One region of the Comamonas aquatica genome, then DNA from elsewhere that is predicted to be linked to it. Evidence: predicted binding sites of a transcription regulator. Region 1 holds the regulator's gene; each other region holds the start of a gene.
The links. Region 1 encodes sigma-54, which starts transcription at its own class of promoters, with help from an activator protein. Its sites were predicted from a motif close to TGGCANGNAANCTGCTTT; they were not measured.
Positions count from the first base shown of each region.

Region 2: a site for sigma-54 is predicted at 1,640-1,657, ahead of atzF (allophanate hydrolase). Genes of this name have one in related genera too.
Region 3: a site for sigma-54 is predicted at 5,159-5,176, ahead of glnA (type I glutamate--ammonia ligase). Genes of this name have one in related genera too.

Region 1 covers NZ_CP072916.1:3,308,190-3,317,749, reverse strand. Annotated here, with positions in the region: gene KAQ61_RS15655 (DUF2214 family protein) at 1-17, shown strand, start outside; gene argS (arginine--tRNA ligase) at 83-1,792, shown strand; gene KAQ61_RS15645 (SPOR domain-containing protein) at 1,823-2,473, shown strand; gene KAQ61_RS15640 (thiol:disulfide interchange protein DsbA/DsbL) at 2,529-3,176, shown strand; gene lptA (lipopolysaccharide transport periplasmic protein LptA) at 3,280-3,918, shown strand; gene lptB (LPS export ABC transporter ATP-binding protein) at 3,918-4,688, shown strand; gene KAQ61_RS15625 (RNA polymerase factor sigma-54) at 4,739-6,319, shown strand; gene KAQ61_RS15620 (methyl-accepting chemotaxis protein) at 6,512-8,338, opposite strand; gene KAQ61_RS15615 (THUMP domain-containing class I SAM-dependent RNA methyltransferase) at 8,491-9,560, shown strand, end outside.
Region 2 covers NZ_CP072916.1:3,535,130-3,544,689, reverse strand. Annotated here, with positions in the region: gene atzF (allophanate hydrolase) at 1-1,605, opposite strand, end outside; gene gyrB (DNA topoisomerase (ATP-hydrolyzing) subunit B) at 1,820-4,402, opposite strand; gene dnaN (DNA polymerase III subunit beta) at 4,551-5,672, opposite strand; gene dnaA (chromosomal replication initiator protein DnaA) at 5,790-7,199, opposite strand; gene rpmH (50S ribosomal protein L34) at 7,545-7,679, shown strand; gene KAQ61_RS16605 (ribonuclease P protein component) at 7,741-8,241, shown strand; gene yidD (membrane protein insertion efficiency factor YidD) at 8,245-8,517, shown strand; gene yidC (membrane protein insertase YidC) at 8,514-9,560, shown strand, end outside.
Region 3 covers NZ_CP072916.1:2,223,334-2,232,893, forward strand. Annotated here, with positions in the region: gene KAQ61_RS10565 (ferritin family protein) at 1-62, opposite strand, end outside; gene ntrC (nitrogen regulation protein NR(I)) at 267-1,820, opposite strand; gene glnL (nitrogen regulation protein NR(II)) at 1,865-2,938, opposite strand; gene KAQ61_RS10580 (hypothetical protein) at 2,967-3,479, opposite strand; gene glnA (type I glutamate--ammonia ligase) at 3,699-5,114, opposite strand; gene KAQ61_RS10590 (EI24 domain-containing protein) at 5,385-6,224, opposite strand; gene KAQ61_RS10595 (phosphoribosyltransferase) at 6,465-6,989, opposite strand; gene KAQ61_RS10600 (adenylosuccinate synthase) at 7,044-8,420, opposite strand; gene KAQ61_RS10605 (ATP phosphoribosyltransferase regulatory subunit) at 8,451-9,560, opposite strand, start outside.

The DNA of each region.
Region 1 (9,560 bases):
GGGCCCGGGGCATGTAGCCGGCGGCAGGGCGCGGGAATCCTGGCTGCGGGCATAGCGGCGCCCGGGCACGTAAAATCCGCCGATGCTTTCCGTCAAACAGGATTTGCTCGCGGCCCTGGCTGCCGAGCTCGAAACACTCTCGCCCGGCGCCGGCGCCCGCGCCGCATTTGAAAACCCCAAGGTGGCAGCCCATGGCGACTTCGCCTGCACGGCGGCCATGCAGCTGGCCAAGCCCCTGAAGGCCAACCCGCGCGCTTTGGGCGAGCAGCTCAAGGCCGCGCTGGAAGCCACGCCCGCGTTCCAGCAGTGGGTGGATGCGATCGAGATCGCCGGCCCCGGCTTTCTGAACATCCGCCTCAAGCCCGCCGCCAAGCAGCAGATCGTGCGCGAAGTGCTGGCGCAGGGCGCCCAGTTCGGCTACCAGCCGGCGCGGGGCGAGCAGGTGTTGGTCGAGTTCGTCTCCGCCAACCCCACCGGCCCGCTGCACGTGGGCCATGGCCGCCAGGCGGCCATCGGCGACGCCATCAGCAACCTCTACGCCACCCAGGGCTGGAAGGTGCACCGCGAGTTCTATTACAACGACGCGGGCGTGCAGATCGACACCCTGACCAAGTCCACGCAGTTGCGTGCCAAGGGCTTCAAGCCCGGCGACGACTGCTGGCCCACGGACAGCGAGAACCCGCTGGCCAAGAATTTCTACAACGGCGACTACATCGCCGACATTGCCCAGGCCTTCCTGGCCAAGGAAACCGTCAAGGCCGATGACCGCGAGTTCACCGCCAATGGCGATGTCGAGGATTACGAGAACATCCGCAACTTCGCCGTGGCCTACCTGCGCAACGAACAGGACAAGGACCTGCTGGCTTTCAACCTGAAGTTCGACGAGTACTACCTGGAATCCAGCCTCTACCAGAACGGCCATGTGGCGGCCACGGTGGAGCGTCTGATCGCCAGCGGCTACACCTATGAGCAAGACGGTGCGCTGTGGCTCAAGTCCACCGAATTTGGGGACGACAAGGACCGCGTGATGCGCAAGTCCGATGGCACCTACACCTACTTCCTGCCCGATGTGGCCTACCACATCCAGAAGTTCCAGCGCGGCTACGGCAAGGTCGTCAACATCCAGGGCACGGACCACCACGGCACCATCGCCCGCGTGCGCGCCGGGCTGCAGGCCGCCAATGTGGGCATCCCCCAGGGCTACCCCGACTACGTGCTACACACCATGGTGCGCGTGGTGCGCAACGGCGATGAGGTCAAGATCAGCAAGCGTGCCGGCTCCTACGTGACCCTGCGCGACCTGATCGAGTGGACCAGCAAGGACGCCGTGCGCTTCTTCCTGCTGAGCCGCAAGCCCGACACCGAGTACACCTTCGACGTGGACCTGGCCGTGGCGCAGAACAACGACAACCCCGTGTACTACGTGCAGTACGCGCACGCCCGCATCCAGTCGGTGCTGCGTGCCTGGCAAGAGGCCGGCGGTGCCGGCGTGGCGGCGCTGCAGAGCGTGGACCTGTCCGCGCTGCAAGGCCCGCAGGCCCAGGCGCTGATGCTGCTGCTGGCCAAGTACCCCGAGATGCTGAGCGCCGCGGCCGCGGGCAATGCCCCGCATGACGTCACTTTCTACCTGCGTGACCTGGCTTCCGCCTACCACAGCTACTACGACGCCGAGCGTATCTTGGTGGACGACGAGGCCGTGAAGCTGGCGCGTCTGGCCCTGGTCGCCGCCACGGCCCAGGTGCTGCACAATGGTCTGGCGGTGCTGGGGGTGGATGCTCCCGAGCGCATGTAAGTGACGCAACAGAAAGTGACAGGCGGTTTTATGGACAAGCAGCAGCGCGGGGGCACGATCCTCGGCTTCATCCTGGGTTTGATCGTGGGTCTGGGGGTTGCGCTGGGGGTGGCGGTGTATGTCACCAAGGTGCCCGTGCCCTTCCTGACCAAGGGCGAGTCGCGCAACACCCCGGCGGCCGAGAGCGAACGCAACCGCAACTGGGACCCCAACTCGCCGCTGTATGGCAGCACCCAGGCCCGTCCGGCGCCGGCGGCCACTCCTGAGGCCCCGGCTGCCCCAGCGACCGCCACGGCCACGCCGGCGGCGGCCAGCCCGGCCACCCAGCTGCCCGCGGTCGCCGCGGACCCGCTGGGGGATCTGGCCAAGGCCCAGGTCAAGGCAGCCGATGCCAAGGCGGCTGCGGCCGCCAAGGCCGGGGCCCCCGGTGCGGGCGGCTCCGACGGGTTCAGCTATTTCGTGCAGGCGGGGGCTTTCCGCACCCAGGCCGATGCCGACGCCCAGCGCGCCAAGCTGGCCATGCTGGGCTGGGAGGCCCGCATCAGCGAGCGCGAGCAGAACGGCCGTCCCGTGTTCCGCGTGCGCGTGGGCCCCTTCGACAAGCGCGGCGATGCCGAGCAACTGAAGCAGAAGCTGGACGGTGCGGGCGTGGACGCCGCCCTGGTGCGCGTGCAGCAGTGAACTTTCTGAGGCTTTCCCCCTCTCAATGCCCATATCTCAAGAAGGAGTCCTTTTGATGCAACGCCGCCAGTTCTCTTTGGCCGCAGCCACCGCTGCGACCTCCATGGCCTTCGGTGCCAACACGGCTTGGGCACAGGCTGCCGCCCCCAAGGAAGGCAAGGAATACCTGCGCCTGTCGACCCCCGCCCCCACGGAAGCGGCCGCTGGCCAGATCGAGGTGGTGGAGTTCTTCTGGTACAGCTGCCCCCACTGCAACGCGTTCGAGCCCACCTTTGCAGCGTGGAAGCAGAAGGCCCCGGCCAACGTGTCCGTGCGCCGCGTGCCCGTGGCCTTCAACGCCAGCTTCGTGCCCCAGCAAAAGCTGTATTTCGCGCTGCAGGCCATGGACAACTTCGACGCCATGCACGTCAAGGTGTTCCACGCCATCCATGTGGAGCGCAACAAGCTGGCCAAGGACGAGGACATCTTCAACTGGGTCGCCAAGCAGGGCGTGGACGTGAACAAGTTCAAGGAGATCTACAACTCCTTCAACGTCGCCAGCCAGGTGCGCAAGGCCACTCAGGTGCAGCAGGCGTATGACGTGGAAGGCGTGCCCTCCATGGGCGTGGCCGGCCGCTACTACACCGACGGCCCCCGTGCCGGCAGCATGCCGAATGTGCTGCGTGTGGTCGAATACCTGGTGGAGCAAAGCCGTAAGGCCTGATCCGGCCCTGCGGCCCCCATCCCCGAGCCCGCCTTGCGCGGGCTTTTTTGTGGGCTTGGGAGGCAGGATGACTACAATGTCCAGCAAGAAACGTGCCCTGCCCATGACACCCAAACTCCTCACCTGCCTGTTGTTGACTGCCCTTGCGGGGGCTTCTGGCGTGGCGCATGCCGAGCGTGCCGACCGCGACAAGCCCATGAACATCGAAGCCGATGCCTTGCGCCACGACGAGCTCAAGCAGACCAGCGTGTTCACCGGCAATGTGGTGATGACCAAAGGCTCCATCGTGCTGCGCGGCGCGCAGCTGGACGTGCGCCAGGACGGCGAAGGCTACCAGCACGGCATGGTCAAGGCCGAAGCCGGCAAGCGCGCTTTCTTCCGCCAGAAACGCGACACGGCGCCCGGCGCCCCCGAAGAGTTTGTCGAGGGCGAGGCCGAGGTCATTGAGTACAACGGCCGCACCGACGATGTGAAGCTGATCCGCCGCGGCCAGTTGCGCCGCTACACCGGCGGCAAGCTCAGCGACGACATCATGGGCAGCGTCATTACCTACAACAACCTGACCGATGTGTTCACGGTCGACGGCGAAAAGCGCAGCAACCTGCCTTCGTCGGCACCCGCAGGCTCGGGCGGCCGCGTGCGCGCCATCCTGGCGCCCAAGTCCACGCCGGGCAGCAGCCCCGCGCCGGCACCGGCCCAGCCCTTGCAGCCGTCGGGTGGTCTGAACTCCCAAGGACAGTGATGGCAGAAGATTCTCGTGACACGCGTGCCACCAGCAAGCTGGAGGCGCGCCACCTGGCCAAGACCTATGGCAGCCGCAAGGTGGTCAAGGACGTGTCCATGACGGTGCAAAAGGGCGAGGTGGTGGGCCTGCTCGGCCCCAACGGCGCGGGCAAGACCACCTCGTTCTACATGATCGTGGGTCTGGTGCGCTGCGATGGCGGCGACATCCTGATCGACGGCCAGTCCGTGGGCAACATGCCCATCCACCAGCGCTCGCGCCTGGGGCTGTCCTACCTGCCGCAGGAAGCCTCGATCTTTCGCAAGCTGAATGTCGAGGACAACGTGCGCGCCGTGCTGGAGCTGCAGACGGATGCGGCCGGCCAGCCCCTGAGTGCCGCTGCCATCGAGCAGCAACTGACCAGCCTGCTGCAGGAGCTGCGCGTCGAGCACCTGCGCAAGTCGCCGTCGCTGGCGCTGTCCGGCGGCGAGCGCCGCCGCGTGGAGATCGCGCGCGCCCTGGCCTCCAACCCGCGCTTCATCCTGCTGGACGAGCCCTTCGCCGGCATCGATCCGATCGCCGTGATCGAGATCCAGCGCATCATCGGCTTCCTCAAGGAACGCGGCATCGGTGTGCTGATTACCGATCACAACGTGCGCGAAACACTGGGTATCTGTGACCACGCCTTCATCATCAGCGATGGCACAGTACTCGCCCAGGGCACACCCGAGGAGATCGTCGAGAACCCGGATGTGCGCCGGGTCTACCTGGGCGAGCACTTCCGCATGTAGTCTGGCCCGGCAGCGTCGGCAATCACAAGAAAGTTCGAGGGGGTACAGCGTTGAAGCCAGGTTTGTCACTGCGGGTCTCACAGCATCTGGCGCTCACGCCGCAGTTGCAGCAATCCATCCGGCTGTTGCAGCTATCCACCCTGGAGTTGTCCCAGGAAGTCGAGCAAATGCTCGACGACAACCCGTTTCTGGAGCTGGCCTCGGACGACGCCCCGCGCGAGGAGTTCGGCCTGCAGGCCGCGGACGAGCCCGCCCAGCACGAGGGCGGCTCGGTCGACGAAACACCATATTCCATAGCAGACAGCGCAGGTGCCGCAAGCGCTGAAGGCCAAAAAGACCAGGAATCCGCGGCGCCCGACAGCGACGTGCCCAGCGACTGGGAGGGCGACGGCAGCGTCGACATCGCGCACGACGACAGCGAATGGGGCGGCGACGCCCCGGCGCGCGGCAACCGCAATGACGACGAGGATGCCCCCACGGCCCTGGACCTGGCGGGCGCGCACGAGTCGCTGACCGATTTCCTGCACCAGCAGGCGCTGTCGCTGCGCCTGTCCGAGATCGACCGCTATGCGCTGCGTTTCCTGATCGAAAACCTCAACGACGATGGCTACCTCGAGGACCCGCTGCAGGCGTTGGCTGAGGGCCTGGCCGGCACCGACGATCTGGAGCAGCTGGACGAGCTGGTGCACCGCTTCACCGTGGCCCTGCGCCTGCTGCAGTCGCTGGAGCCCGTGGGCGTGGGCGCCCGCGACCTGGCCGAATGCCTGCGCCTGCAGCTGCTGCACCTGCACCGCGAGGATCCGCAGGACGAGATGCTGGGGGTGGCGCTGCAGGTCTGCGCCCAGCCGCTGGAAATGCTGGCGCGGCGCGATGTGCGCAAGCTGATGCAGGCCTGCGGCCTGCCCGAGGCCAAGGTGCGCGCCGCGCTGGGCGTCATCGCTCGGCTGGAGCCCAAGCCGGGGCGGCGCTTCACCGATGTCGAGCGCCACATCATCGTGCCCGACGTGATCGTCAAGAAAACAGCGCGCAAGGGGGGGGATGGCCTGGCGCAGTTCAGCGTGCAGCTGAACCCGGACGTGATGCCGCGCCTGCGCGTGCACGACGTGTACGCCAACGCCCTGCGCAGCCACAAGGGCAGCGACGGGCACGCCGGCCTGCAGCAGCGGCTGCAGGAGGCGCGCTGGTTCATCAAGAACGTGCAGCAGCGCTTCGACACCATCCTGCGCGTGTCCAAGGCCATCGTCGACCGGCAGAAGAACTTTTTCGTGCACGGCGAGCTGGCCATGCGCCCGCTGGTGCTGCGCGACATTGCCGACGAACTGGGCCTGCACGAATCGACCATCAGCCGCGTGACCACGGCCAAGTACATGGCCACGCCGCACGGCACCTACGAGCTGAAGTTCTTCTTCGGCTCGGGCCTGGGCACGGAGACCGGGGGCAACGCCTCCAGCACGGCGGTGCGCGCGCTGATCAAGCAGTTCGTCGCGGCCGAGAGCCCGAAGAAACCGCTGTCCGACAGCCAGATCGCGGACATGCTCAAGGAGCAGGGCATCGAGTGCGCGCGCCGCACCGTGGCCAAGTACCGCGAGGCCTTGAAGATCGCCCCGGCCAACCTGCGCAAGGCGCTGTAGACGCGTTCCGGTCCGGTGGGGGCAGCCGGTGGGACAGCACCGACACAGCGGCCAATCATCAAAAAGAGAGCTGCTGGCGCTCCATACACAAAGGGTTCAGATGGAAAACCATCTGAACCCTTTTATGCAAGCGCGCGAGCAGCTCTCTTTTTAAAACCCCGCGGGCCCGCGCTGCGCGTGCCCGGCGGTGTGTCAGCGCAGGGCCAGGGCCTGCGTGGCGGGCGCGTGGTCCAGCTTGAAGCCGCCGACCACCTCGGCCAGCTGGTGCGCCTGCTGCTGCAACGACTGCGCGGCGGCGGTGGCCTGTTCGACCAGGGCGGCGTTCTGCTGCGTGCCCTGGTCCATCTGGCTGACGGCGCCGTTGATCTCGCCGATGCCGTTGCTCTGCTCCTGGCTGGCGTGGCTGATCTCCGCCACGATGGCGGTGACGCGGCGCACGCTGTCCACCACTTCCTGCATGGTGGCGCCGGCCTCCTGCACCAGGCGGCTGCCGGTGTTGACCTGGTTGACCGAGTCGTCGATCAGCTGCTTGATCTCCTTGGCCGCGGCGGCGCTGCGCTGGGCCAGGGTGCGCACCTCGCCGGCCACCACGGCAAAGCCGCGGCCCTGTTCGCCGGCGCGGGCGGCTTCCACGGCGGCGTTCAGCGCCAGGATGTTGGTCTGGAAGGCGATGCTGTCGATCACGCCGATGATGTCGACGATCTTGCGCGACGCGGCGTCGATCCCGCCCATGGTCTGCACCACCTGGCCGACCACGCTGCCGCCGTGCGAGGCGACGGAGGAGGCGCTGCTGGCCAGCTGGTTGGCCTGGCGGGCGTTCTCGGCGTTCTGCTGCACCGTGGCGGTGAGCTGCTCCATCGCCGCGGCGGTCTCCTCCAGCGAGCTGGCCTGCTGCTCGGTGCGCGAGGACAGGTCCTGGTTGCCCATGGCGATTTCCTGGCTGGCCAGGCGCACCGATTCCGAGGCGGTGCGGATGCGCAGCAGCACGGCGGCGATCTTGTTCACGAAGTGGTTGAAGGCGGTGGCGATCTGTGCCAGCTCGTCCTTGCCGCTGTTGTCCAGGCGCACGGTCAGATCCCCCTCGCCCGAGGCGATGTCTTCCAGCGCATCGCGCACCATGGCCAGACGGCGCAGCTGGCGGCTGACGGCCACCGACACCAGGGCCACGGCCGCCACCAGGCACAGCGCGGTGATGGCCGCCGCCACCTGCAGCAGGTGGCGCAGCGGCGCGGTGGCCTCGGCGCGGTCGATACCGATGGCCAGCACCCAGGGTGTGCCCTCGACCTTGACGGCATACAGCATCTGCTCGGCATCACCGATGGTGACGTTCGCGCTCTGGCCTTGGCTGGTCAGCTGCTCGATCAGGGCCGGCGTCAGCGCCGGCGCGAGGGCGCTCATGGGCTTGAGCACCAGGTCCGCCTGGGCATGCGCCAGGATGTTGCCCTGGCCGTCCAGCAGGAAGGCAAAGCTCTTGGGGGTGGGCTGGATGCTGGTCACCTTGCGGGAGACCGTGTCCAGGTGCATGTCCGAGCCGACGACGGCCACGGTCTGCCCGTTGGTCACCACGGGCTCCACGAAGCTGATGGTCAGCTTGCTGGTGCTGGCGTCAACGTAGGCCGGCGTCAGCGCCGCCTTGCCTTCGCGCACCGCCTGCTGGTACCAGGGGCGCGCCGTGCCGTCGTAGTTCTCGGGCATCGGGTGGCTGAAGACATGGCGCTTGTCGGCAAACACAAAGTAGGTGTCGTCGAAGGCGCCGGCCTGTTTGGCTGCCAGCAGCGCGGGCACGGGCTCGGCCTGGGGCACGGCGGCCTTGATGGAGCTGGTGATGCGCTGCTTTTCCTTGACCCATTCGGTCAGCTCGCCGGCATAGACCTGGGTGAGCTGGTGGATGCGCTGGTCCAGGCTCTCCAGGGTGTTGCTGCGGACCAGCAGGAAGGTGGGCACTGCCAGCGCCAACAGGGACAGCGCAGTGATGGCAACACAAATGCCGATGAGGCGGGCGCGCAGACTCTGGAACATCGAGGACTCCCGAAAGGAGATGTAATAAAGTGATTCTGGCTGCTATTTCGACGGAAATTGAACTGGATCAAGCGCGATCTGCAAAGTTACAGGTGTAAAAAATTGCGTCAAGCAATTCCTGGCGGCAACGCGTATCCTCCGCAGCACTACTTATGAATGCCCTGCAAATTTTTCTGCCCTGCGCCGCCGGCGTCGAGGGCTTTTTGGCCGATGAGGTCCGCGCCATCACTGGCGTCGGCCCGGAGGATGTGCTCACTGGCCGTGGCGGTGTGCTGGTGCGCGCCATGTGGCGCGACGCCCTGTTGCTGAACCTCCACAGCCGCCTGGCCCAGCGCGTGCTGGTGGAGCTGTCGTTCACCGAATACCGCAACGAAAACGACCTGTACCGCGCCGCCAGCGAGGTGGCCTGGGAGATCTGGTTCTCGCCCAAGGAAACCTTCAAGATCGAAGTCACGGCCCAGCACAGCCCGTTGACCAGCCTGAACTTCGCCGCGCTGCGCGTCAAGGACGCGATCGCCGACCGTTTCCGCGCCAAGCGCAACGGCGTGCGCCCCAGCGTGGAGACCCACCACCCCGACGTGCGCGTGCACATGCACCTGACCACGGACAGCTGCACGCTGTACATCGACACCACGGGCGAGGCGCTGTTCAAGCGCGGCTGGCGCGAGGACAAGGGCGATGCCCCGCTCAAGGAAACCCTGGCCGCCGCGATGATCGCCGCCACCGGCTGGAACCCGCACGGCCCCAACCCGCAGCCGCTGTACGACCCCTGCTGCGGCAGCGGCACGGTGGTGATCGAGGCGGCGCAGATCGCGCGCAAGATCCCGGCCGGCATCCTGCGCCGCTTTGCCTTCGAGAAGCTGGTGCCCTTCCAGAAGCATGTCTGGGAAGCCATGCTGGACGAGGCCGAGGCCCAGATCCTGGACGAAAGCCCGGTGCCCATCTACGGCTCGGACGTGTCGCACCGCATGGTCGACTTTGCGCAGCGCAACGCCGAGCGTGCCGGCGTCGGCCAGACCGTGCAGCTGCGCGGCGGCGATGCGCTGCAGCGCATGCCGCCCTGCGAGCAGCCCGGTGTGATGCTGCTGAACCCGCCCTATGGCGAGCGCATTGCCGCCGCCGGCAGCGCCGGCCGCAACGCGGCCGAGCGCATGGGCGTGGTCGAGCGTGCCGGCCGCGAAACCGCGCAGACCGAAGACGGTGTCGACTTTTTCGACCAGCT
Region 2 (9,560 bases), 230 kb from region 1:
CCAGACCTCCACGGCGATCGCGGCCCCGTCCTCGGCCCGGGCCAGTCCGGGTTTGGCGGGCACCGTGCCGGCCAGCGCATACAGGCGGTAGTAGGGTGCCGTGTGCGTGGCTTCACGGAAGCGCGCCCCGCAGGCCAGCAGCTCGTGGTTCAGCGGCATGCCGCGCAGGTGGGCGCCGACCACGGTCAGCGCAATCGTCTCGCCCTGCGTGGGCACGTGCCAGCGGGGCAGCGCGCCCAGGGTGCGCGTGGGCAGGCCTGTAGCCCCGGCGGTGAGTGGGGTCTGGGCTTCCAGGGCCTGGGCCCAGCGCACCAGATCGGGCTCGCGCCAGGCCGGCGCAATCAGGGTGATGCCGAACGGCAGCCCGCTGGGCAGTTGCGCGGCCGGAATGGCGATGGCCGACCAGCCCAGCAGATTCACGAAGTTGGTGTACGTGCCCAGCTCGGAATTGGCGGCCACGGGTTCGGCCTGCAGATCGGCCATGCTGGGGTGGCGCGGTGCCGTGGGCACGCACAGCACGTCGCAGTCCTGCCAGATTTTTTCCGCCTCGCGCTGCAGCGTCTGCAGCTGGTACTGCGCGGCAAAGGTGTCCACGGCATTGAAGCGCTGGTGCACGTCCAGCACCTGGCGGATCACGGGCAGCAAGGCCTCGGGCTGCTGCTCGTACAGGCGGCGCGCACCCACCACCCGCTCGGCCACCCAGGGGCCGTAGTACAGCAGCTGGGCCACCTCGAACAAGGTGTCGAAGGCCCGGGTCTGCACGCTGGCCACCTGGGGCTGCAGCCGCTGCGCAAACTGGGTGAAGGCGGCCTCGTAATCGGCGGCCAGCTGGCGCCCGCCCGGGATCGCCACCCGCAGCTGCGCCAGCGGCCGGTGCGCGGGGATGGCGGGCCGCGCCTGCGAATAGGCATCCTGCGCGTCGGGCCCCTCCATGATGGACAGCGCCAGGGCGCTGTCGGCCACATTCAGGGCCAGCACGCCGATGCAATCCAGCGTGCGGCAGGCGGGCACCAAACCGGTGCCACTGACGGCACCGGGTGTGGGCTTGAGCCCCACGATCTGGTTGAAGCCCGCGGGCACGCGGCCCGAACCGGCCGTGTCCGTGGACAGGGCAAACGGCACCAGCCCGCGCGCCACCACCGAGGCCGAACCCGAGCTGGAGCCGCCCGAGACCAGCGTGGGATCAAAGGTGTTGGGCACGGCCCCATAGGGCGATCGCACCCCCACCAAGCCGGTGGCGAACTGGTCCAGGTTGGTCTTGCCCAGCACGATGGCGCCGGCCTGGCGCAGCCGCTGCACGGCCACGGCATCCTGCGCCGCCACATAGGCAAATGCCGGGCAGGCGGCGGTGGTGGTGAAGCCGGCCACATCAATGTTGTCCTTGGCGGCAAACGGAATGCCGTACAGCGGCAACTGGTCGCGGCCCACGGCATGTTCCAGGGCCTGCAGTTGCTGCAGCTGCGCCTGCAGCTGTGCCTCCGTGGCAATGCTGATCCACGCCGTGTCATCGGCCTGCAAGGCCTGGCGCTGCTGCTCCAGCAGCGCAGCCGGTGCTGCGCCACCGTGGTAGGCGTGCTTCCAATCGTCGAATGTGCCAATCAGCATGATGAATACCCAGATGTATACAAGATGCGGAGTTAAAGCAGATTGCGTGCCAATTGCAGCGGTTGCGTGGCGCGTTGTCGCCGATGAAGTTGCGGCGGGGTTCGACTGCATCGCCCACCAGCTCTGGAGCAGCGGCAGACCAAGAAAAAAGGCTTGAAGCCTTTTAGGACTTCAAGCCTTGTGCAGCTTGCGCTGAAAGCTCCGATTTTTGAAATCAAACGTCGATGTTGCCGGCCCGCAGGGCGTTGTCTTCGATGAAGTTGCGGCGGGGTTCGACCTCGTCGCCCATCAGCATGGTGAACACGCGGTCGGCTTCGATGGCGTCGCCGATCTGCACCTGCAGCAGGCTGCGCACATTCGGGTCCATGGTGGTTTCCCACAGCTGTTCGGGGTTCATTTCACCCAGACCCTTGTAGCGCTGGCGGCCGGTGGTGCGTTCGGCTTCGCTGATCAGCCACTGCATGGCCTGGCGGAAGTCGCCGACCTTTTCGGTCTTGGCTTTTTCGCCTTCGCCGCGCGTGACCTTGGCGCCTTCAGCCAGCAGGCCGGCAAAGCTTTCGGCTTCGGCCGACAGGGCGGCGTAGTCGTGGCTGCGCACAAAGTCCTGCGTGAGGATGGAGCTCTTGATGTTGCCGTGGTGGTGGCGGCTGATGCGCAGGATCGGGTTCTCGCTGACGGGGTCGATCTCGGCGGTCACGGCGGCGGGCACGCCGGTGGTGGTCAGCTCGCGCAGCTTGGCCTCCAGCACGGGGGCGCAGGCCTGGGCTTCTTCCAGGGTGTCCAGCTTGATCTTCACGCCGTCGGCGATGGCGCGCAGGGCTTCCTGGTCCAGGAAGTTGGACAGGCGCTCAATCACGGTCTCGGCGGCCAGGTGCATGTCGGCCAGCTTGGCCAGTTCCTCGCCCTCGATGGTGCGGGCGTTGGCACCGCCGGTGTGCACGCTGGCGTGGTTCAGCGCGATCTTGAGCAGGTACTTGTTCAGCGCCGGGCCGTCCTTGAGGTACAGCTCTTCCTTGCCGTTCTTGACCTTGTACAGGGGCGGCTGGGCGATGTAGATGTGGCCGCGCTCGACCAGCTCGGGCATCTGGCGGTAGAAGAAGGTCAGCAGCAGTGTGCGGATGTGGGCACCGTCCACGTCCGCGTCGGTCATGATGATGATGCGGTGGTAGCGCAGCTTGTCGGGGTTGTAGTCGTCCGAGTTGCTCTTGCCCGAATCGGCGCTGACCTTGCCGATGCCGGTGCCCAGGGCCGTGATCAGGGTGATGATTTCCTGGCTGGACAGCAGCTTTTCGTAGCGGGCCTTTTCCACGTTCAGGATCTTGCCGCGCAGGGGCAGGATGGCCTGGAACTTGCGGTCGCGGCCCTGCTTGGCGGATCCACCTGCGGAGTCACCCTCGACGATGTAGATTTCGCACAGCGCGGGGTCTTTTTCCTGGCAGTCGGCCAGCTTGCCGGGCAGGCCCATGCCGTCCAGCACGCCCTTGCGGCGCGTCATTTCGCGGGCCTTGCGCGCGGCTTCACGGGCGCGGGCGGCCTCGATGATCTTGCCGCACAGGATCTTGGCGTCGTTGGGGTTCTCTTCCAGGTAGTCGGTCAGTGTCTTGGCGACGATGTCTTCCACCGGCGCACGCACTTCGGAGCTGACCAGCTTGTCCTTGGTCTGGCTGCTGAACTTGGGCTCGGGCACCTTCACGCTCAGCACGGCGCACAGGCCTTCGCGCATGTCGTCCCCGCTGACTTCGACCTTGGCCTTCTTGGCCAGTTCGTGGTCGGCGATGTACTTGCCGATCACGCGGGTCATGGCCGCACGCAGGCCGGTCAGGTGGGTGCCGCCATCCCGCTGGGGGATGTTGTTGGTGAAGCACAGCACCTGTTCGTTGTAGCCGTCGTTCCACTGCATGGCCACCTCGACACCGATCTCGGTGCCGGGGATGCCGCCGTAGCTGTCGGCCGGGCGGCTGCCCGTGGCGTAGAACGAGGTGGGGTGCAGCACCTTCTTGTTGGCGTTGATGAAGCCGACAAAGCCCTGCACGCCGCCGGCGCCGGAGAAGTCGTCTTCCTTGCCATCGCGTTCGTCCTTCAGGCGGATGCGCACGCCGTTGTTCAGGAACGAGAGTTCGCGCAGGCGCTTGGCCAGGATTTCGTAACGGAACTCGAAGTTTTCCTTGAAGATGTCCTGGTCGGGCAGGAAGTGCACCTTGGTGCCGCGCTTGTCGGTCTCGCCGATGACGCGCATGGGCGAGGTCTCGAAGCCGTCGACCACCTCGATCAGGCGGTTCTGCACAAAGCCGCGCGAGAAGTCGATCTCATGCACCTTGCCGTCGCGGCGCACGGTCAGCTTCAGCCAGATGGACAGCGCGTTCACGCAGGACACGCCCACGCCGTGCAGACCGCCCGAGACCTTGTAGCTGTTCTGGTTGAACTTGCCGCCGGCGTGCAGCTCGGTCAGCGCGATTTCGGCGGCCGAGCGCTTGGGCTCGTGCTTGTCGTCCATCTTCACGCCGGTGGGAATGCCGCGGCCGTTGTCGATGACGGACAGCGAGCCGTCGGCGTGGATGGTGACCAGGATGTCGTCGCAGTGGCCGGCCAGCGCTTCGTCGATGGAGTTGTCCACGACCTCGAACACCAGGTGGTGCAGGCCGGTGCCGTCGGAGGTGTCGCCGATGTACATGCCGGGGCGCTTGCGCACGGCCTCCAGGCCTTCCAGGATCTGGATGGCGCCTTCGCCGTAGCCGGTGTCAGCGGGGGCGCTGGCGGGTGCTGCGGTGGGGTTTTCTGGCTGGTTCTCGTCGGTCATGAAGGTGCCTTACTGCTACAATAACAGGAGCTATTTGCGCTTGTATTGCCTGGAAATTACCAATAAATCATTTGAAAAAGAAGCGCTGGCATATGCCAGCTGCTCCTTTTTTGGGATGGACAGGCTAACACGCCGGTCCACGGGCGCATCAGATGCGCATGGGCATGACGACGTACTTGAAGTTGTCGTTGCCGGGGATGCTGACCAGGGCCGAGCTGTTGCTGTCGGCCAGTTCGATCTTGACCATGTCCTGCGACATGTTGGCCAGCACGTCCAGCAGGTAGGTCACGTTGAAGCCGATGTCGATGGTGTCGCCGCCGTAGTCGATGTCCAGCTCATCCACCGCCTCTTCCTGGTCGGCGTTGTTGGACGCCACGCGCAGCGTGCCGGGCTCGATGGTCAGGCGCACGCCCTTGAACTTGTCGCTGGTCATGATGGCCGTGCGCTGCAGGCTGGCCAGCAGCGGGGCGCGGCCCAGGGTCACGCTGTTGTGGTGGTTGCGCGGGATGACGCGGTTGTAGTCGGGGAACTTGCCCTCGACCAGCTTGGTCACGAACTCCATGCCGCCAAAGGTGAACTTGGCCTGGTTGTTGGCGAACTGCATCTCGATGCGGGGCGAGTTCTCGCCGCCCACGTCGGACAGCAGGCGCTGCAGCTCCAGCACGGTCTTGCGCGGCAGGATGACTTCCTGCTTCTCGCCCACGTCCACGTCCAGCTCGGCGCTGGCAAAGGCCAGGCGGTGGCCGTCGGTGGCCACCAGGCTCAGCGTGTTGCCTTCGGCGACAAACAGGATGCCGTTCAGGTAGTAGCGGATGTCCTGCACTGCCATGGCAAACGACACCTGGCCCATCAGGTCCTTGAGCACCTTTTGCGGCACGCTGAAGGCGGGGCCGAAGTTGGCGGCCTCCTGCACCAGCGGGAAGTCCTCGGCCGGCAGGGTCTGCAGCGTGAAGCGGCTCTTGCCGCCCTTGAGGATCATCTTGCTTTGCTGCGACTCCAGGCCCACGGTCTGGTCGCCGGGCATGGTCTTCAAGATATCGATCAGCTTGCGCGCGCCGATGGTGGTGGAAAAGTCGCCGGTGTCACCGCCGAGTTCGGCCGTGGTGCGGATCTGGATTTCCAGGTCGCTGGTGGTGAACTGCAGGGCGTTGCCGGTCTTCTTGATCAGCACATTCGCCAGGATGGGCAGGGTGTGGCGGCGTTCAACGATGCCGGACACCGATTGCAGGACCGCGAGAACTTTGTCTTGTGTGGCTTTCAGGACGATCATGTCAACCTCTGTGTTTCAGGATGCGGGTCTCTTGTGGATGGGGCAGCCTCCCTCTCGCGGCCACCCAAACCCCCTCATTTTGCCCGGTAGGCCCGGGCTGGGCGAGGGAAAATTCCATCAGCCTTTGAGCGTTTGCTCCAGCACATGCAATTGCTGGTTCAGCTCGGTCAGCTGCTGGCGCTCGGCGGCAATCTTGCGCACCGCGTGCAGCACCGTGGTGTGGTCGCGGCCGCCAAACAGCTCGCCGATCTCGGGCAGGCTCTTTTGCGTCAGCTCCTTGGCCAGGTACATGGCGATCTGGCGTGGACGGGCAATCGACGCCGGGCGCTTCTTGCTGTACATGTCCGCGACCTTGATCTTGTAGTAGTCGGCCACGGTTTTCTGGATGTTCTCCACGCTGATCTGGCGGTTCTGGATGCTCAGCAGATCGCGCAGCGCCTCGCGGGCCAGCTGGATCGACACTTCCTTCTGGTTGAAGCGCGAGTACGCCAAGATCTTGCGCAGTGCGCCTTCCAGCTCACGCACGTTGGAGCGCACGTTCTTGGCCACGAAGAAGGCGACTTCCTCGGGCATCTCGGCGTTCTCGGCGCGGGCCTTGTTGATCAGGATGGCCACGCGCATCTCCAGCTCGGGCGGCTCTATGGCCACGGTCAGGCCGGAGTCGAAGCGCGAGACCAGGCGCTCGTGGATATTGGCCAGACCCTTGGGATAGGTGTCGGACGTCATCACGATGTGGCTCTTCTTGGCCAGCAGGGCCTCAAAGGCGTTGAAGAACTCTTCCTGCGTGCGGTCCTTGTTGGCGAAGAACTGGACGTCATCGATCAACAAAAGGTCGAGCGAGTGGTAGCGTTCCTTGAACTCGTCAAAGGTGCGGCGCTGGTAGGCCTTGACCACATCTGAAACAAATTGTTCAGCGTGGATGTAGAGAACTTTGGCGTCGGGCCGGTCTTTGAGCAACTGGTTGCCCACAGCGTGCACCAGGTGGGTCTTACCCAGACCCACACCGCCGTAAATGAACAGCGGGTTGTACAGGTGGCCGGGCGAGGCGGCGACGTGCATGGCGGCCGAGCGGGCCATGCGGTTGGCCGTGCCTTCCACCAGCGTCTCGAACGTCAGGGCGGAATTGAGGCGGTTGCGGAAGACGGGCGAGGCCGGTTCCTCCGCGCTGGGGCTGGAGGTGGGCGCTGCGCTGGGGCTGTCGGAGGGCGTGTTGCGCTCGCCGGCATAGGGGCGAACATACGTGCGAACAACGCTTTCGCGCTGAGCAAGCGCTAACTCCAGTGCCACGGGCTGGCCGTACAGGTCTTCCAACAGGCCCGCGATGCGCGCGGCGTACTGGGCGCGGATCCAGTCCAGCTTGAAGCGGTTGGCGACATACACCGTCACCTTGGAGAAATCCTCCGCCACGTGCGCGGTCAGGGGCTTGATCCAGGTGTTGAACTGTTGCTCGGGCAGGTCCTGGCCGAGCTGCTCGACGCAGGCCAGCCACAGGCCCAGGCCGGCGTCGTTGGTGGGTTCCTCGGTCATTTCAATCGGAGCGCTTTTTGTGGATAGGAGGAACGGTGATGGGGCTGTGATTGTAGCTTTTCAAACGGTTATCCACAAACACGGACGACTTTTGCACCGGTCTGGTGCAGGGGGCGTATTTTGGACCATCTTTAGAGGGTCATTGCAAGAGGTGGCTAACACTGAGATAATTTTGGGTTTCCCTGAATGTGTTCAGGGTGATAAGCCCCGCGCGAAGCTTTTATTTGCGGCCGCTTGCCCCTGGCAGGCGCCTTGCAGATGTGCTTGGCTGGGGGAATTTGGGCAGTGTGCATTCATGAGGAATGCATGGGCCAGTAAAAAACTGAACCTTCTCAAGGAACGAACATGAAGCGTACATACCAACCCTCCAAGACCAAGCGCGCTCGCACCCACGGTTTCCTGGTCCGCATGAAGACCAAGGGCGGCCGCGCCGTGATCAACGCACGCCGCGCCAAGGGCCGCAAGCGTCTGGCCGTCTAAGGCAAGCACGCTTGGCCGACTGCCTGACACCAATCCCTGCTGCATGGCAGGGCCTGTTGTGATGCAACGGCTCAAAACGCGCCCCCAATTTCAGGCAACGATGTCCGGGGGAACCGTTTCCCGGACGCCGCACTTTGCTTTGCACCGCCTGGTGCTGGGCGCTGCGGATGTTGCCAAGGACGCTGTGCCAACAGGGCCCGGTGCCACGCTTTCTGAGCAGGCACCGCAGGCCCTGTTTGTCGTGCCCGGGTGCCAAATGCCCCAGGTGTGGCTGGGCCCCTTGGTGCCCAAGCGCTGGGCCAAGCGTTCGGTGACGCGGCACACCATCAAGCGGCAGATCTATGCCGTGGCCAGCGAATTCGATGCGCAGCTGCAGGCCTTGCCGCCGGCGGCGTATGTGGTGCGCCTGCGTGCCGGCTTTGACCGCAAGCAGTTCATCAGCGCGACCTCGGAGCCGCTGAAGCAGGCGGTGCGTGCAGAGCTGCAGCAGCTGCTGGCCCACGCCACGCGCCGCAAGGCGCCCAAGCCGGCGGCCGATGCCTCTGTGCAGGAAGCGGGCTGAGCCATGGTGCGCGCCCTGCTCATGGCCCTGGTGCGTGGCTACCGTTTTTTCCTGAGTCCGTGGCTGGGCTCGGCCTGCCGTTTTGAACCAACCTGTTCCGCCTACTCTTTGAAGGCGTTAGAGCAGCATGGCGCAGCGGCCGGCACTTATTTGACACTGCGGCGACTGGTACGCTGCCATCCGTGGTGTGATGGCGGGCATGATCCGGTGCCCGACCACCCGCCCAAGCTGTTTACCGGTTTGACCTCCTCTTCCTCACCAAAGAAGTCTTCATGAACGACATTCGCCGCACCATTTTGTGGGTGATATTTGGCTTTTCCATGGTTTTGCTGTGGGACAAATGGCAAATCCACAACGGCAAGCAAGCCACGTTCTTCCCCACGCCCGTGACGGCCACCGCGCCTGCCGAGAGCAAGCCGGCGGAAGTGCCTGCGGCCGTGGCCGCTGCAGTGACGGCGTCGCCCAGCGACGTGCCCGGTGGCGCGGACGCCGCCCCGGTGGCCCGCGAGAAGATCACCGTCACCACCGACGTGATGCGCCTGACCTTTGACGGCCAGGGCGGTGCACTGGTGCACGCCGAGCTGCTGAAGTACGCCGCCGACGGCGACCACAGCCAGCCCTTCGTGCTGTTCGACGAGAGCAGCAGCCGCGTCTACATGGCGCAGACCGGCCTGATCGGCGGCAACTACCCCACGCACAAGACCGTGATGACGGTGCAGCCCGGCGAGCGCACGCTCAAGGACGGCCAGAACGAGCTGCAGGTGCGCTTCGAGTCGCCCGTGCAGGACGGCGTGAAGCTGGTCAAGACCTTCACCCTCAAGCGCGGCGCCTACGACATCGGCGTGCAGCACGAGGTGGTGAACGCCGGCACGGCCGCCATCACCCCCCAGCTGTACCTGCAGCTGCTGCGTGACGGCAACGCGGTCGACGGCGGCAATGCCTTCTACTCCACCTTCACCGGCCCGGCCATCTACACCGACACCGCCAAGTACCAGAAGGTCGAGTTCAAGAACATCGACAAGGACAAGCTCGACTTCGAGAAGTCCTCCACCAGCGGCTACGTGGCCATGGTGCAGCACTACTTCGCCAGCGCCTGGCTGCTGGGTGACGGCATCCAGCGCGACAACTACGCGCGCAAGGTGGGCGACAACCTGTACGCCGCCGGCATGATCACCCCCGTGGGCACGCTGCAACCCGGCGAGACCAAGACCGTGCAGGCGCGCCTGTTCGCCGGCCCCCAGCTGGAAAAGACCCTGGAAGCCCTGGCCCCCGGCCTGGAGCTGGTCAAGGACTACGGCTGGCTGACCATCCTGGCCAAG
Region 3 (9,560 bases), 1.1 Mb from region 1:
CCGGTCTGCACCGCGGACAGTGCCGTGCTACATGCCGGATAGCGGGGGAAAGTCAGCAGCATGGGCTATGACAGATTTCAAAAGCAAGTGAACGCCAACTTGGCGATGCTTTTGATTCTCAGAAACCATGCGCAGCCCGACGGTCGGCTGATACGAACGGTCGATGTAGGACGGCCCCGTCTGCCCTGCCCGACCCCGCCATCGACATGAAAAAAGGGCATATCGCAGATATGCCCTTGTGCCGTGGTGCCTGTCGGCGGATGCGGCTAGCTCTCGTCACCTGCTCCACGCTCGGGGCCGTCCAGCCCCAACTCCTGGATCTTGCGCGTGATGGTGTTGCGCCCGATCCCCAGGCGCTGCGCGGCTTCCATGCGCTTGCCGTGGGTCAGGCTCAAGGCGGTCGTGATCAGGCTGGACTCGAAGCGCTTGCTCAGCACGTCCCAGACCTCCTTGCAGTCACCCTGCAACAGCTTGCGGGCATCGGCCTCCAGCAGGCTTTCCCAGCCAGGCCCGACATACCCCGCGGCGACAGTGGCCGCCCCACTGGCCTGCGGCTGTGCGGCGCTGGCGACCGGAACCTCCGCCACCGTGCCGATCTGCAGAGGCACCAGGCCCGCGGGCTCGACCGGTGCAGTACTGGCAGACGCACCCAGCACCTCCGGAGGCAGGTCCTGCACTGAAATTTGCTGGGCCGGGGCCATGACCGTCAGCCAGTGGCATATGTTCTCCAGCTGGCGCACATTACCGGGGAAACCGAACTGCGCCAGACGCTGCAAGGCGGCCTCCGAAATGCGCTTGGGCTCTACCCCCAGCTGCTTGGCGCTGCGCTGCAAGAAATGCTTGGCCAGCATGGGCACGTCCTCGGAACGCTCGCGCAGCGAGGGCAGACGCAGCCGGATCACATTCAGGCGGTGGAACAAGTCTTCACGGAACACCCCATCCTTGACCCGCTGCTCCAGGTTCTGGTGGGTGGCAGCAATCACGCGGACATTGCTTTTGACCGCCGTATGGCCACCAACCCGGTAGAACTGCCCATCGGACAGCACGCGCAACAGCCGGGTCTGCAGATCGAAGGGCATGTCACCGATTTCGTCCAGGAACAAGGTCCCGCCCTCCGCCTGCTCGAAACGCCCACGGCGCTGCGTCTGCGCCCCGGTGAAGGCGCCACGCTCATGGCCGAACAGCTCCGACTCCAGCAAATCCTTGGGAATGGCGGCGGTGTTGATGGCCACGAAAGGGCCATTCGCCACGGGCGAGTGCTTGTGCAAGGCACGCGCCACCAGTTCCTTGCCCGAACCGGATTCACCGGTGATCAGCACGGTGACGGCACTCTGGCTGAGGCGGCCGATCGCCCGGAATACATCCTGCATCGCGGGCGCCTGGCCCAGCATCTCGGGCATGGCCGTCTGGCGTTCCTCGGCGACCTGCTCGCGCTCACTTTCTTCCACCGCGCGGCGAATCAACTCCACCGCCTTGGGCAGATCGAAAGGCTTGGGCAGGTACTCGAACGCGCCGCGCTGGAAGGCCGACACCGCACTGTCCAGGTCCGAGTAGGCGGTCATGATGATGACCGGCAGTTCCGGCTGCTGCGCATGCACCTGCTCCAGCAGTTGCAAGCCCGAGCCGCCAGGCATGCGGATATCGCTGACCAGGACCCGCGGGCCCTGGTGTGCAGGATCGCCTTCCGGCAGATCGGCCAAGGCGGCCAGCACTTCGCGGGGGTTGCTGAAGCTGCGGGTGTCCAGGTTTTCGCGAGCCAACGCCTTTTCTAAGACGAAGCGGATCGAGGGGTCGTCATCTACTATCCAGATCGGCTTCATATGCTGTGTTTACCTTCCGTTGTTTGTTCTTGAAAGACCCGGTCTCACGGCAGCGGGATCAGGATACGAAAATCCGTGCGCCCCGGCATGCTTTCGCACTCGATGAGGCCATGGTGGCGCTGCACGAATGTCTGCGCCAACGGCAGCCCCAAGCCCGAACCGCCATCCCGCCCCGTCACCAGCGGATAGAAAATCCGCTCCTTGATGTGGTCCGGTACGCCGGGTCCGTTGTCAATCACATGCAATTCCAGTGCCAACCTGTGGCGCTGGCGACCAATCGTCACCTGGCGGGCCACCCGGGTGCGCAACACGATTTCGGCCTCGCCACTGGCAATCTTGTCTGAGAGCACCTGTGCGGCGTTTTGCACGATATTCAGCAGCGCCTGGATCAGCTGCGCACGATCCCCCTTGAACTCCGGGATGGAAATGTCGTAATCCCGGCGCACTTTCAGGCCCTGGGGGTACTCCAGCAGGACCAGGGAACGCACCCGCTCGCACACCTCATGGATGTTCAGGTCGGCCAGCTGGTGCGGGTGACGGTGCGGGGCCAGCAAACGATCGACCAGGCTTTGCAGGCGGTCGGCCTCATGGATGATGACCTGGGTGTATTCCTTGAGCTCACGGCTGTCCAGCTCCATCTCCAGCAACTGGGCCGCGCCGCGAATGCCGCCCAGCGGGTTCTTGATCTCGTGCGCCAGATTGCGCACCAGCTCCTTGTTCGCCTGGGCCTGCTCGACCAGGCGCTCCTCGCGGTCCTGGCGGGCCTGCTGCTCCAGCACCCACAGCTCCACCAGGCTCAAGTCCGTGTGCTCGATCGGTGTCAGCGTGACGTGCACGAACAGCGGCTCTTGCACCGTGCGCTGCAGGCCGGTGTCGAAGCTCATCGCCGCATAGCCGTGCCCATCCGAGGATTGCAGGCCCGTGCGCAGCAGCGAGGGCGAGGACAGGTACTGGGCGAACTCCACCCCTTCAAGCATGCGCCGCGACATGCCCATCGCGCTTTCCAGGGCGGCGTTGGCAAACACCACGGCACCCTGCTGGTCGACCACCACCGCCAAGGTAGACAGCAAATCCAACGCAGCAAAACGCTGCACATCACGGGGAACTGCAAGCGACATGGACAGACCACTCAACTTTCAAAAACAATCAGCCACCAGAGTGGCGTGCCAGCTCTCGCTGGATGCCGGCAATGTCGCTCTCCTGGCGGGCAATGCTGGCCTTCAAGCTCTCCAGGCGCTCGTTGTAAACCTGCGCGTTGCGCAACTCCAGCGCCGACTTGGTCGGGTAGCCGTCGTTGTATTCGGCCTTGAGCGCCTTCAATTTTTCCTGGGCCTTGACCAGCTCGGCCTGCAGGATGGCCCGGGCATCGCTGTCACGGGCTTTCTGCTGGCTGGGATCGACCTGCACCGCACGGGCGCCCGCCGGCGCAGGCGTGGAGGCCTTGCCCTCACCAGTCCCGGCGGGGGTGGCAGGCGCGGGCCGGGTGTGCACCACGGTCACATGCCCACCTTCCACCACCTGGCAGTTGCGCTGCTTGGCAATGGCAGCGCTGTTGGTGTACTCATTGCCACAACGGTAAATGCGCTCCTGGGCCTGTGCCGCAGGCAGCACGGCGGCACAGGCCAGCCAGCAGGCGGTTGCTCCGATCAGTTGCTTCATAGTGTTCACACCTCCAACGTTCAAATCCAGGCGCCGTACCGCAGAACCAGCATGCATGGCGTGTCTGTATGGCATTGTGCAATGCCCGACCTGCACTGTCCCGGATTGTCCGACTTGGGCCACCCGCTGCCGCCGACAAAAAAGGCAGCCTCTCGGCTGCCTAGTTGTGTCGTTCCAGCACAGGGGCCACGCATGCATGCCCAGCCCCTGCCGCCGGAATTACAGCGAGTAGTACATGTCGTACTCGACGGGGTGCACGGCCTGGCGGAAGCGGGTCACTTCGCCCATCTTCAGTTCGATGTAGGCGTCGATCATGCTGTCGGAGAACACACCACCCTTGGTCAGGAAGGCGCGGTCCGCGTCCAGGGCTTCCAGCGCCTGGTCCAGGCTGTGGCACACGGTCGGCACCAGCTTGTCTTCCTCGGGCGGCAGGTGGTACAGGTCCTTGGTGGCAGCTTCGCCGGGATGGATCTTGTTTTCCACGCCGTCCAGACCGGCCATCAGCAGCGCTGCGAAGCCCAGGTAGGGGTTCATCAGTGGATCGGGGAAGCGAGCTTCCACGCGGCGGCCCTTGGGGTTGGCCACGTAAGGAATGCGGATCGAGGCCGAGCGGTTCTTGGCCGAGTAGGCCAGCTTCACGGGGGCTTCGAAGCCAGGCACCAGGCGCTTGTACGAGTTGGTACCGGGGTTGGTGATGGCGTTCAGGGCACGGGCGTGCTTGATGATGCCGCCGATGTAGTACAGCGCGAAGTCGGACAGACCGGCATAGCCGTCGCCGGCGAACAGGTTCTTGCCGTCCTTCCACACGGACTGGTGCACGTGCATACCGGAGCCGTTGTCACCGCTGTAGGGCTTGGGCATGAAGGTCGCGGTCTTGCCGTAGGTGTTGGCCACGTTCCAGATCACGTACTTCTGCAGCTGTGTCCAGTCGGCACGCTCCACCAGGGTGGAGAACTTGGTGCCCAGTTCGTTCTGGCCAGCGCCGGCCACTTCGTGGTGGAACACTTCGACGGGGATGCCCAGGGATTCCAGGATCAGGGACATCTCGGCACGCATATCCTGGGTGCTGTCGACAGGAGGCACGGGGAAGTAGCCGCCCTTAACGCGGGGACGGTGGCCACGGTTGCCGCCTTCAAACTTGGTACCGGTGTTCCAGGGGGCTTCGTACTCTTCGATTTCGAAGAAGGGGTTGTGGGGTTCGGTGCCCCAGCGCACGCCGTCGAAGATGAAGAATTCGGGTTCGGGACCGAAGTAGGCGGTGTCGCCCAGGCCGGAAGCCTTCAGGTAGGCTTCAGCGCGCTTGGCCACAGAGCGGGGATCGCGGTCGTAGGCCTTGCCGTCACCGGGTTCGATCACATCGCACTGCAGGATCAGCGTGGTTTCTTCGAAGAAAGGATCGATGTTGGCGGTGTTGGGATCGGGCATGAGCAGCATGTCCGACGCTTCAATACCCTTCCAACCAGCAACCGACGAACCGTCAAAGGCGTGGCCCGAAGTGAACTTGTCATCATCAAAGTGCGACACAGGCACGGTCACGTGCTGTTCTTTGCCACGGGTATCAGTGAAGCGCAGGTCAACAAACTTGACCTCGTTTTCCTTCACTAGGTTCATCACATCTGCAACGGTCTTAGCCATCAGGTTCTCCTGGAAAAGCGCTTCATAGAAAGTACGCAGTTAGCAAAGCAGTTTGTGTGCCAGCTCGCCCCACACCCATCCACAAGCGGAAAGGCTGTGAAGTCCATGTTTTCACAGCCTTTTGCAATTCACCACTTTGGTGCAAATTCAACAAGCCATTCCGGACTTGCTTTCCATGCACTATTTTAGTTCCTGGATGTGCGCCACATTGGTGCAATCACCAATATGCGGCATGCCCTGCACCAAGTGGCAAAAAACACACAACGGTTTTCACGGCCGCGCGTCTGCCGGTGGTGCCACCTGCCCGGCATCCAGCGCGGCATGCTCCCGCAGACTGTGCAGGGCGGCCAGGCCATAGTGCGCAAACCAGAGCGAGGAAAACGCCAGCACCAGCGCATAAATCCACACGGCCACCGGAATCAGCACCCAGAACGCGGCGGCGAACACCACCCCAGACGCCCACACCAGGCTGGGCGCAGCACCCAGGTAGCCACAGACCACCCCCATCAACAGCAAGCGGTAGCGGTGGGTGGCCAGGAGGGTCTGGCGCTCGGCCGGGCTGGCGTGCTCGGCCAGGGCGTCAAAGGCCATGACACGGTAGGTCAGCCAGCCCCAGATCAGCGGCGGCAGCACCAGCACCAGCGGTGGCACCAGCCACAGCGGCATGGACAGCACCAGGGCCAGCAAGGCCACGGCCGTCGATCCCAGGGCCCACAGTGCGCTGCCCACCCAGCCCGCACCATGCTTGCGCTGCAGTTGCGGAAAGCGGCGCTCGGCCACCAGTGCCACCATCTGCGGGGTCATCACCACGGCCACGATGGCCAAGGCCACCATCACCATCACCGGGCTGATCACCAGCACCAGCAAAACCGCCGCCGCCACGGCGCTGGCCGCTGCCGTGCCCTGCCCCATCCAGCCCCACAACCATTGCAGCCAGCTGACAGCTTCCAGCCAGGCCTGCACGCTGGCCGCGGCAGCGTCCCACCAGAACACCCCGACCAGCGCCGCCATGCCGGCCACCAGCAGCAGAGGAAACAAGGACCAGGCCATCACCCGACCCCGCAGGCAATCGGTCACCGCGCGCCACAGCGCATCCAAGATCATGTGCATGCTGCCAAGCATAGCGGCGCCGACCTGCCCGGCACAAGGCCAGTGGCACGCTGGCCCCTGCACACCCCAATCGCATCAAGCACATCAAAAAGCAGAGCTGCTGGCGCTCATCAACACTGGGTTGTAGATACTTTTTGGATTGAAAGCGTTGGATGACGAGCGCCGACTGCTCTTATTTATAGATTTTGGAAATAAAAAAAGGAGCCCCGGGGGGCTCCTTGTGCCGACGTGCATGCTGGCTTACAGCTTCCACTTGTCCATCAGCTTCTCGGGCGACAGGTTGTCGTAGCCTTCGAAGGGCTGGTGGATCCAGGGGTTGGTGGGCAGGTCTTCCACAGAGTAGTCGGCGCGGAAGGTCGACACACCCTTGGTCCAGATCACGGCGGTACGCAGCTCGGTGATGGGCTGGTAGTTTTCCTTGAGCATCTTCACCACGGCATTCAGCGTCACGCCCGAATCGGCCAGGTCGTCCACCAGCAGCACGCGGCCGGCGATCTCACCCTTGGGGGTGGCGATGAAGCGGCCGATGTCCAGATGACCCTGCACGGTGCCGGCCTCGGCGCGGTACGAGCTGGTCGACATGATGGCCAGGGGCTTGTCAAAGATACGGCTCAGGATGTCACCGGGGCGCAGGCCGCCACGGGCCAGGCACAGGATGGTGTCAAATTCCCAGCCGGACTGGTGGATCTTGAGGGCCAGCTTTTCGATCAGGCCGTGGTATTCGTCGTAGCTGACGTACAGGTGCTTGCCGTCTTCAGTCAACATGGTCGTGTTCCTGTGTAATTTCGCGAGGAGCGTGTTTATAGAGGCAACGCCGCTTCAGCCCGCGCTGTAGGGGTTTTGCATCAGGATGGTGTGGTCGCGGTCGGGGCTGGTGGAAACCATGGCGATCGGCACACCGGTCACTTCGGCGATGCGGTCCAGGTAACGGCGTGCATTCACAGGCAGCTTGTCGTAGTCGGTCACACCCACGGTGGAATCGGTCCAGCCGGGAATGGATTCGTAGATGGGCTTGCAGCGCTCGATGTCGTCCGCGCCCATGGGCAGGATGTCGATCTTCTCGCCGTCCAGCTCATAGCCCACGCACAGTTGCAGCTCTTCGATGCCATCCAGCACGTCCAGCTTGGTGATGCACAGACCGGACAGGCCGTTGATCTGGGCCGAGCGCTTGAGCAGCGCGGCATCGAACCAGCCACAGCGGCGCGAACGGCCGGTGGTCACGCCCTTTTCGGCGCCCACGGTGGACATGACGTAGCCCGGTGTGCCTTCCTTTTCCCACTCCAGCTCGGTGGGGAAGGGCCCGCCGCCCACGCGGGTGCAGTAGGCCTTGGTGATGCCCAGGATGTAATGCAACATGCCAGGGCCCACGCCCGCACCGGCGGCGGCATTGCCAGCCACGCAGTTCGACGAGGTGACGTATGGGTAGGTGCCGTGGTCCACGTCCAGCAGCGTGCCTTGCGCGCCTTCAAACAGCAGGTTGGCACCGGCGGCATGGGCGTCGTTCAGCTCGCGCGACACGTCGGCGATCATGGATTTGAGCAGCTCGGCATGGCGCATCGCTTCGGTGTACACCGCGTCGAACTGCACTTCGCCGTCCTTCATGTAGGGGGCCAGGTGGGGACCGAAGTCGAACTGCTTGGAGCCAAGAACGTTCACCAGAATGTGGTTGTGCAGGTTCAGCAGCTCGCGCAGCTTGGTGGCGAAGCGCTCGGGGTGCTTCAGGTCCTGCACGCGCAGGGCGCGGCGGGCGATCTTGTCTTCGTACGCAGGACCAATGCCTTTGCCGGTGGTACCGATCTTCTGCGTGCCGCCTTGCTCACGGGCGGCTTCACGCGCCACGTCCAGGGCCTGGTGGAAAGGCAGGATCAGGGGGCAGGCTTCGGACACGCGCAGACGGTCACGCACGGACACGCCGGCCTTTTCCAGGCCTTCGATTTCCTCGAACAGCTTGCCCACGGACAGCACCACGCCGTTGCCGATGTAGCACTTCACGCCAGGGCGCATGATGCCGCTGGGAATCAGGTGCAGTGCGGTCTTCACGCCATTGATCACCAGGGTGTGGCCGGCGTTGTGGCCGCCTTGGAAGCGCACCACGCCTTGGGCGCTTTCGGTCAGCCAGTCGACCAATTTACCCTTGCCTTCGTCGCCCCACTGGGTACCGACGACGACCACGTTGCGACCTTTGGTTGCTTTCATAATCTCAAATCCGATGAATTGAAAAATGCCTTAGATGGCTTGAACGACCCATTGCCCGGCGCTGAGCACCAGTGCGCGGTCGCAGTCGAATTCGTCCACTTCGCTCTCATGACCTGGCAACACACACACCACGGTCTCGCCTTGGCTGCGCAACTGCGCAATGGCTTGACTAAGTTGTGCATCGTTGCCCCAGGGAGCGCGAATGGCCGCACGCAGCGGACGCGATGGCACCACCGACACCAACTGCTTGATATCCAGTGAGAAGCCCGCCGCAGGGCGGTTGCGTCCAAACACAGCCCCCACTTCGTCGTAACGGCCGCCACGCACCAGCGCATCGCTGGCGCCCGGGGCGTAGACGGCAAAGCGTGTGCCGCTGTAGTAGGAGTAGCCACGCACGTCCGCCAGATCGAACGTCAGGTTCGCTTGCGGAAACTGTGTGGCAAACCACTTGAGGTGCTGCAGCACGTGCAGCGTTCCGGGTGTGCGGGCCAACGCCTTCTCTGCCTCGTCCAGCACGGAGACATCACCGTACAGCTGCAGCAAGGCCTGCAGGCCTTCGCGCGCGGTCTGGGGAAAGCTTTTGGTGAGTGCCGCCAAGCCCGTGGCGTCCTTGGCGGCCAGCGCCGCGTGCACCTTCTGCAGCACGCTGGCATCCACCATGACCCCGGCCAGCAGGCTGCGCACGATGCGCACATCGCCCAGGTCCACGGTGAAACCGGTCACGCCCGCACCCTGCACGCAGGCCAGCGCCAGGCTCAGCGCCTCTACGTCGGCTTCGGGTCCTGCATGGCCATAGATTTCAGCGCCGAACTGCAGCGGCTCCCGCGTGGCACGGGGGCGATCCTGCGTGGCATGCAGCACCGGACCGCAATAGCACAGGCGCGTCACGCCCTGGCGGTTCAGCAAATGTGCGTCGATGCGCGCCACCTGCTGCGTCATGTCCGCACGCAGCCCCAGGGAGCGTCCGGAAATCTGGTCGACCAACTTGAAGGTCTGCAGGTTCAGTGCTTCACCGGTGCCGGTGAGCAAGGACTCCAGATACTCCAGGAGCGGAGGCATGACCAACTCATACCCATAGCTGCGCGCCGTATCGAGCAAACCTCGGCGCAACTCTTCAATGTGGCGTGCCTCGGAGGGCAG